Regions from separate parts of the Bradyrhizobium cedriense genome, predicted to be linked through region 2. Evidence: riboswitches for the same ligand, from Rfam matches in the RefSeq annotation. Region 2 holds a riboswitch; the other holds the start of a gene.

Region 1 (4,219 bases), on a different contig from region 2:
CTATCGCGCCCTTGACCGAGCCCACGTCGGAGACGATCGCGCCCGGTTTCAGATGCGCGGCGATCTCCTGAGCCACGGGTCCGCAGGCGCCGACCGGAATGCATAGGATGACGAGATCGGCATCCTTCACGGCCTCCGCATTGGTTGCGACGACCTCATCGACGATGCCGAGCTCGGCGACGCGCGCGCGTGTCTTCTCCGATCGCGCGGTGGTGACGATCTCGCCCGCCAGGCCCTGGAGCTTCGCAGCGCGCGCGATCGAGCCGCCGATCAGGCCGAAGCCGATCAGCGCGACGCGCTCGAAATGCCCCTGCGACCTCATTTGCCGGCCATGAAGTCGCGCAAGCCCTCGACCACGAGACGGTTGGCCTCCTCGGTGCCGATCGTCATGCGCAGCGCATGCGGCAGGCCGTAGTTCTTCAAGCCGCGCAGCACGAGGCCTCGCCTGGTCAGGAAGGCGTCGGCGTCGTCAGCGGTTTTGCCCTTGTCGGCCGGGAAGTGGATCAGCACGAAATTGGCGACGCTCGGCGTCACCTTCAGTCCGAGCTTGCCGATCTCCTCGGTGAGCCAGTTGCGCCAGGTCTCGGTAAACTGCTTCGACATTGCCTGGTGTGCGGTGTCCTCGATCGCGGCGACCGCGGCATACATCGCCGGCGTCGACACGTTGAAGGGACCGCGGATGCGGTTGACGGCGTCGATGATGTGTTCGGGGCCGAACATCCAGCCGATGCGCAGCGCAGCCAGGCCGTGGATCTTGGAGAAGGTGTGCGTCACCACCGTGTTCTCGGTGGTGGCGACGAGCTCGATCCCCATCTCGTAGTCGTTGCGCGAGACGTAGTCGGAATAGGCGGCGTCGAGCACCAGCAACACGTGCAAGGGCAGGCCGGCGCGCAGCCGCTTGACCTCGTCGAACGGGATGTAAGTGCCGGTCGGGTTGTTGGGGTTGGCGAGCCAGACCAGCTTCGTCTTCGGCGTCACTGCCTTGAGGATGGCATCGACGTCGCAGGTGAGGTTCTTCTCGGCCGCGACGACGTTCTTGGCGCCGACAGCCATCGTCGCGATCGGGTAGACCAGGAAACCGTGCGTGGTGGAGATCGCCTCGTCGCCGTGGCTGAGATAGGTGTGGGCGAGCAGATTGAGGATCTCGTCCGAGCCGGCGCCGCAGATGATGCGGTTGGGATCGAGTCCGAAAGAGCGGCCGATCGCCTCGCGCAGCACACGCGAGGTGCCTTCCGGATAGTCCTCCAGATGATCCGCCACGCGCTTGAACGCCTCGATCGCTTTGGGCGAGGGTCCGAACGGCGTCTCGTTGGCCGAGAGCTTGAACACCTTGCGGCCCGGCTCCGGCACCGGACTCTTGCCGGGGGTGTAGGGCGCAATATCGAGAATGCCGGGATTCGGCACGGGACGGGACATCTTGGACTCCGGATAGGCGGGGCTGCTCGCGATTTACGATTTTGCCCCGGTCGGGGGCACCGTATAGCGCGTTGCGTGGCTCCCGACGAGGGCCGTGGAGCGCACCGAGGCCCCCGCCTCGATCAGGGCAGCCCTGATTTTGTCGATGGTGGTCGCGCTGGTCACCGAGATCAGCAACGCCGCGCCGTCGAAGGCGGTGTCGGGCACCGCCACGATCTCCGCGAGCGGCGACAGGGCGCGCGCGACCTCGGCGTTCCACCCCGACACCCGTACGCTGAAGGTCTCGATTTCCGTCACCAGAGCACTGTCGGGGACACGCGAGACCGCGAACACCGGCATCGCCGCAGGATGATCGGCGCGTTCGACGAAAGGCATCCGCGCGATGATCTTTGGCGCGCCAGCGGCCTCGAGCGACAGCCACCACGGCGTCCGGCTGGATGTTGCCGAGACCAGCGCCAGGTCGCCCTTGGATTTCGCCACCGCCTCGACCGCGGCCTGCGCGCTGAAATGTGCGACGTAGGGCACGGTGAAGCCGAAATGAAAGCGCGCGGAGTCGCGCATCGCCGACTCGCTGACCGAGATGTCGGCATGCACGGAGAACGGCGCCTGGACATAGGTGAAGGTCGAGATGATGACGCGCCAGATGCTCTCGACCGTATCGAGCGGCAGGATGCCGCGATGGCGCTGCACGAGGTGGCGCATCATGTCGGCCTCGCGCGCCGGGCGGAACGCCGAGCCGACCTCTTGCGTCTGCTTCACCTGGATCAAGCGGTCGATGATGTCGCCGCGCTGCATCAGGAGGCGATGCATGCTCTCGTCGATCGCGTCGATCTCCTTGCGCAGTTCCTGGAGCGATGGTGGCGCGGGCGGACGTTGGGTCATGTCTGACTTGGACTGTTGAAGAACTTGGGCCGTTGAGGGGCGTTCAATGCGGGTCGGCAAGACACTTCGTAAGGCCGCCACCGTTGCGATCAATGTCCTGATTAGGCAGTCGGGGCGGCGAAAGCAAAGAGAAATGACGGTCTGTTTTGCCGATGAGACAGAGACGAATTTGACTGACCCGGACCGCGACTTGACGAAAACCACCCAAGACGGTAGCGTTTGCCTGTTCCGTGGTCATTTGAGCCGGCCGGCTTGCAGCCACGTTAAAAAACTCGCTAAACAGGCCGGGGACGCTTCCGATCCCGGCCGAACCTATCGTTCAGGCCGGGTTTTTCATGGCCTGATTCCAGCGGCTGTCTGACGGCAGTCGCAAACGAGGTCGATGATGGTTGGCGTCAAGTCCGTGCCCAGTCCTGCGATCAGCTCCGACGAACGGTCGCACGAGGTGGATCACCCGAGCTCGCAGGTCGCGCATTTCGGCGCAGAGCAGCCGCTGCGGCTCGATTGCGGCGTCGATCTCACCCCGTTCCAGATCGCCTACCAGACCTATGGCGAGCTCAACGCCGACCGCTCCAACGCCATTCTGATCTGCCATGCGCTGACTGGCGACCAGCATGTCGCCAACGTGCATCCCGTCACCGGCAAGCCCGGCTGGTGGGAAACGCTGGTCGGCCCCGGCCGGCCCATCGATCCCAAGCACTACTTCATCATCTGCTCCAACGTGATCGGCGGCTGCATGGGCTCGACCGGCCCGGCCTCGGTCAATCCGGCCACCGGCAAGGTCTGGGGCCTGGATTTCCCTGTCATCACCATCCCCGACATGGTGCGCGCGCAGGCGATGCTGATCGACCGGCTCGGCATCGACACGCTGTTCGCCGTCGTCGGCGGCTCGATGGGCGGCATGCAGGTGCTGCAATGGACCGCGGCCTATCCTGCCCGCGTGTTCTCCGCGCTGGCGATTGCCTGCGCGACGCGGCACTCGGCGCAGAACATCGCCTTCCACGAGCTCGGCCGCCAGGCCGTGATGGCCGATCCCGACTGGCACAATGGCGGCTATGCGGACCGCGGCATCCATCCGCATCGCGGGCTCGCGGTGGCCCGGATGGCGGCGCATATCACCTATCTCTCGGACGCCGCGCTGCATCGCAAGTTCGGCCGCCGCATGCAGGACCGCGAGCTGCCGACCTTCTCGTTCGATGCCGACTTCCAGGTCGAAAGCTATCTTCGTTACCAGGGCTCGTCCTTCGTGGAACGCTTCGATGCCAACTCCTATCTCTATCTGACGCGCGCGATGGACTATTTCGACATCGCCGCCGATCATGGCGGCGTGCTGGCGAAGGCCTTTGCGGGAATCCAGACCCGCTTCTGCGTGGTCTCCTTCACCAGCGACTGGCTGTTTCCGACGTCGGAATCGCGCGCGCTGGTGCACGCGCTGAATGCGTCGAGCGCGCGGGTGTCGTTTGCCGAGATCGAGACAGATCGCGGCCACGACGCGTTCCTGCTCGACGTGCCCGAGTTCTTCGACATTTCCCGCGCCTTCCTGCAATCGGCAGGCAAGGCGCGCGGATTGAAGGGTAGCTGAGATGTCCGTGCAGGAAGTATTGCCGCTGGACGGCGTTGCGGGCCGGCAGTCCGGTGACTATCGCGCCGATCATCGGCTGGTGGCCGAGATGGTGAAGCCGGGCTCGAAGGTGCTCGATGTCGGCTGCGGCGAGGGCGATCTGCTTCAGCTGCTGGAGACCCGCGGCATCGACGGCCGCGGCATCGAACTGTCGCGCGAGGGCGTCAACCGCTGTGTTGCCAAGGGCCTCGCGGTGGTGCAGGGCGATGCCGATACCGACCTCGTCAACTATCCCGACGACGCCTTCGACTACGTGATCCTGTCGCAGACGCTGCAGGCGACGCGGCAGCCGCGTGTGGT
Region 2 (4,219 bases):
GGTGACGCCCGCCCCCGCGCAGTCGGCTGATCCCGCCTCCGCTTCGCCCTCCCAGACCACAGTCGCTGCGACGTCGCCCGAGCAACGCGGCATCACGGCACGCGCCATCGACAAGGTGAAGCAGGCCGCCAAGTCTGCCGGCGACATCTTCAACCGTGTGCCCTGCCTGCCGCCGAAGGGCGGTTCGAAGGCGATGGGCTCGCTGCCGCATGTTGCTGGCAAGCTCGTCGCCGGCCAGCCCGTCGTCATCGTCGCGTTCGGCTCCTCGTCTACTCAAGGGTTCGGCGCGAGCTCGCCGGAGTTCAACTACCCAAATCGTCTCGCCGCGCAGCTGCGCCGGCACTATCCGACCTCCGACATCAGCGTCATCAATGCCGGCGTCGGCGGCGAGGACGCTCCCGAGATGATGAAGCGCCTCCAGACGCAGGTGATCGACATGCATCCGGACCTCGTGATCTGGCAGGTCGGCACCAACGCCGTGTTGCGAAATCTCGATCCCGGTGAAACCGCCAAGCTGGTCGAGGAAGGCATCAGCCGCATTCAGGCTGCCGGGGGCGCCGACATCGTGCTGGTGGATCCGCAATATTCGCCGGCCGTCAATCAGCGCGCCGAGAGCGCCGGCAAAATGGTGAAGCTGCTCGGCAGTGTCGCCGAGCTCCGTCACGTCGGAATCTTCCCGCGCTTCGAGGTGATGCGCGACTGGCACGAGAAGCAGGCCATTCCGGTCGAAGGCTTCGTGATCGCCGACGGCCTGCACATGAACGATTGGGGCTATGCCTGCTTCGCCCAGCTATTGGGTGACGACATCATCCGTTCCGTCGGCCAGATCAAGCTCGGGGTGAACGTGCCCGCGGACGTTCGGACGTACCGGCCGATGTGATTGGAAGCGAATGGGGAATGGCGAATAGCGAATAGGGATTGCTACTCGCTACTCGCCATTCGCCCTTACACCTTCTCCAGCGCTGCCGTCAGATCTTCGATCAGGTCGTCAGGGTGCTCGAGCCCGGTGGAGAAGCGAATGAACCCTTCGCTGATGCCGAGCGCGGCGCGGTCCTCCGGCTTGAGGCGCTGATGCGTCGTGGTGGCAGGATGCGTGACGAGGCTCTTGGCGTCGCCGAGATTGTTCGAGATCTTCGCCAGCTTCAATTCGTTGAGCGCGCGGAACGCGGCCGCCTTGCCGCCCTTGACCTCGAAGCCGACCAGCGTCGAGCCGCCGCGCATCTGCTTCTTCACCAGAGCTGCCTGCGGATGGTCGGCACGGCCGGGATAGACCAGCCGCGAGATCTTCGGATGGCTCGCCAGCACCTCGGCAATGCGCGCTGCAGTATCGGTCTGCGCGCGCACGCGCACGCCGAGCGTCTCCAGGCCCTTGAGCAGGACCCAGGCGTTGAACGGCGAGATCGACGGCCCGGTCTGGCGCATGAAATTGTGGATGTGCTCGGCGATGAAGGCTTCCGACGACAGGATGATGCCGCCCAGGCACCGGCCCTGGCCGTCGATATGCTTGGTCGCGGAATACACGACGACGTCGGCCCCTAACGCGAGCGGGCTCTGCCAGATCGGGGTTGCGAACACGTTGTCGACGATGAGCCGGGCGCCGCCCTTGTGCGCGATCTCGGCGATGCCGGGGATGTCCAGCACGTCCAACGTCGGGTTGGTCGGGCTCTCCAGGAAGAACGTCTTGGTGTTCGGCCGCAACGCCCGCTGCCACTGGTCGAGATCGAGCCCGTCGACCAGCGTGGTCTCGATGCCGTAGCGCGGCAACAGATCCTGGATGACGTAGAGGCACGAGCCGAACAGCGCCCGCGACGCCACCACGTGATCGCCGGCCTTCAGCGGCGCCAGGATCGCGGTCGTCACCGCAGCCATGCCGGTCGCCGCCGAACGGGCGGCTTCGGCACCTTCGAGCTCGATCATGCGGCGCTCGAACATCGCGATGGTCGGGTTGGAGTAGCGCGAATAGATGAAGCCGGGGTCCTCGCCCTTGAACCGCGCCTCGCACTCCTCGGCGCTGTTGTAGACATAGCCCTGGGTCAGGAACAGCGCCTCCGAGGTCTCGCCATATTGCGAGCGCAGCGTCCCGGAATGGACCAGGCGGGTTTCGGGGCGATAGTTGGCGGTCGACTTCGACATAGGTACCTCCGACATGACCGTCGACGCGAAAAACGGTCACAAAAAAACCGGCCTGGAAATCTCCACGGGCCGGGATCACAGAGGTCCCCGGCCTGTTTAGCGACTTATTTAACGTGGCTGCAAGCCGGCCGGCTCAAATCACCACGGGATAAGTGATGCTCATATTCCGCTATGCCCTTTCCGTCAAGGCGTCCATCGGATAGCCGTAAAAGGCTAGTATTTCCCGTATGTCGGTATGCGTTTGCCCCCTTGATGAGGACCGCCGTTTGACGTTCACGGTCGCTGCCGACGCCAATGGTATCCTGCCTGACCGCATGATCGCGGCGATGGCGGAGGCGGGGCTTATTCTGCCCGCATACGACTTCGTCGAAAGCCAGATCCAGCCGGCAAGCCTCGATCTGCGCCTCGGCGATATCGCCTATCGCGTCCGTGCGAGCTTCCTGCCCGGCCCCGGTGCCACCGTGGCCGAGCGCATCGACGAGTTGAAGCTGCACGAGTTCAGCCTTGCCGACGGCGCGGTGCTGGAGACCAACTGCGTCTACATCGTGCCGCTGCTGGAAAGCCTGGCGCTGCCGCCGGAGATCGTCGCGGCCGCGAACCCCAAGAGCTCCACCGGCCGGCTCGACGTCTTCACCCGCGTGATTGCCGACGGCACCCGCCGGTTCGACATGATCGGCGCCGGCTATCACGGTCCGCTCTATGCCGAGATCAGCCCGAAGACCTTTCCGGTGCTGGTGCGCGAGGGCTCGCGCCTGTCGCAGGTGCGCTTCCGCACTGGTGACGCCATCCTCAATGCCGACGAACTTGACGGCTTGCATGCAGCCGAGCGCCTCGTCGACATCGACGATGCTGATCTCTCGGGCGGCGTCGCTGTATCGGTGGATCTGTCGGGCGAGAAGGCGAGCGGCTTCGTCGGCTATCGCGCCAAGCGCCACACTGGCGTCGTCGACGTCGATCGCCGTTCCGGCTATGCGGTCGAAGACTTCTGGGAGCCGATGTCGGCCCGCCCCGACGGCAGCCTGATCCTCGACCCCGGCGAATTCTACATCCTCGCCTCGAAAGAAGCGGTGCAGGTGCCGCCCGATTACGCCGCGGAGATGGTGCCGTTCGATCCGCTGGTCGGCGAGTTCCGCGTGCATTACGCCGGCTTCTTCGATCCCGGCTTCGGCTATGCCGGCGCCGGCGGGCAGGGCGCGCGCGCCGTGCTGGAGGTGCGCTCGCGAGAGGTTCCGTTCATCCTCGAGCACGGCCAGATCGTCGGTCGCCTCGTCTATGAGAAGATGCTGGCCCGGCCCGACGCGATGTACGGGCAGCGCATCGGTTCCAACTATCAGGCGCAGGGCCTCAAACTATCGAAGCATTTTCGGGTGTAGCTCCACGCTCTACTGTCATGCCCCCGGCTTGACCGGGCATCCAGTACGCCGCAGCCTCTCGATTTGTTCACTGACGCCTCGGAACACTGGATCGCCCGCCCCGGCGCGCAAGTGCGCACAACGCGGGTGATGACTCCGAATGTGCGTCAGGACGCGACGCAAAACCAGGGCTACATGCGAGGTGACGAGATGAGCAATCCATCCGATCTCGACGCAAACATCATCGAAGACGTCGCGGACGCGCTGATCTATTCCGATCGCTCCGGCACGATCATCCGCTGGAATCGCGCATCGACCACGCTGTTCGGTTTCCCGGCGGACGAAGCGCTCGGACAGAACCTCGACCTGATCATCCCCGAACATCTGCGCGCGGCGCACTGGAAGGGTTTCGAGGCCGCTCTCGCCAGCGGCGTAATGAAGTTGGCGGGACGACCGACTCTGACTCGCGCGCTGCACCAGAGCGGGCGCAAGCTCTACATCGAGATGACCTTCGCGCTCGTGCGCGACGCCGAAGGTCGCGTGCAGGGATCAGTTGCGATGGCGCGCGACGTCACCGAACGCGTCGAACGCGAGCGCGCCGCCAAGGCTGCGCAAAGTTCGTGATGCGGAATTGACGGGCTGCCGTGCAGGGCGTCCTGCACGCGCATCATGTTGTCTGCGACCCGATGCAGTGACACACTCGATCAAACAACGATCGGGAGCGAACATGACCG

What was found. A riboswitch is a leader RNA that binds a small molecule or an ion and turns the genes downstream of it on or off. The one in region 2 is predicted to bind S-adenosylmethionine.
Region 1: linked by a shared signal. The riboswitch ahead of metX (homoserine O-acetyltransferase MetX) and the one ahead of ACYCVF_RS19385 (O-succinylhomoserine sulfhydrylase) in region 2 are both predicted to bind S-adenosylmethionine.

The regions. Positions count from the first base shown of each region.
Region 1 covers NZ_JBTSWB010000005.1:276,696-280,914, reverse strand. The annotation lists gene ACYCVF_RS22545 (prephenate/arogenate dehydrogenase family protein) at 1-322, opposite strand, end outside; gene hisC (histidinol-phosphate transaminase) at 319-1,416, opposite strand; gene ACYCVF_RS22535 (chorismate mutase) at 1,450-2,298, opposite strand; SAM riboswitch at 2,519-2,598, shown strand; gene metX (homoserine O-acetyltransferase MetX) at 2,684-3,880, shown strand; gene metW (methionine biosynthesis protein MetW) at 3,882-4,219, shown strand, end outside.
Region 2 covers NZ_JBTSWB010000004.1:588,730-592,948, forward strand. The annotation lists gene ACYCVF_RS19380 (SGNH/GDSL hydrolase family protein) at 1-880, shown strand, start outside; gene ACYCVF_RS19385 (O-succinylhomoserine sulfhydrylase) at 946-2,133, opposite strand; SAM riboswitch at 2,209-2,288, opposite strand; gene ACYCVF_RS19390 (2'-deoxycytidine 5'-triphosphate deaminase) at 2,361-3,506, shown strand; gene ACYCVF_RS19395 (PAS domain-containing protein) at 3,696-4,109, shown strand; gene ACYCVF_RS19400 (hypothetical protein) at 4,213-4,219, shown strand, end outside.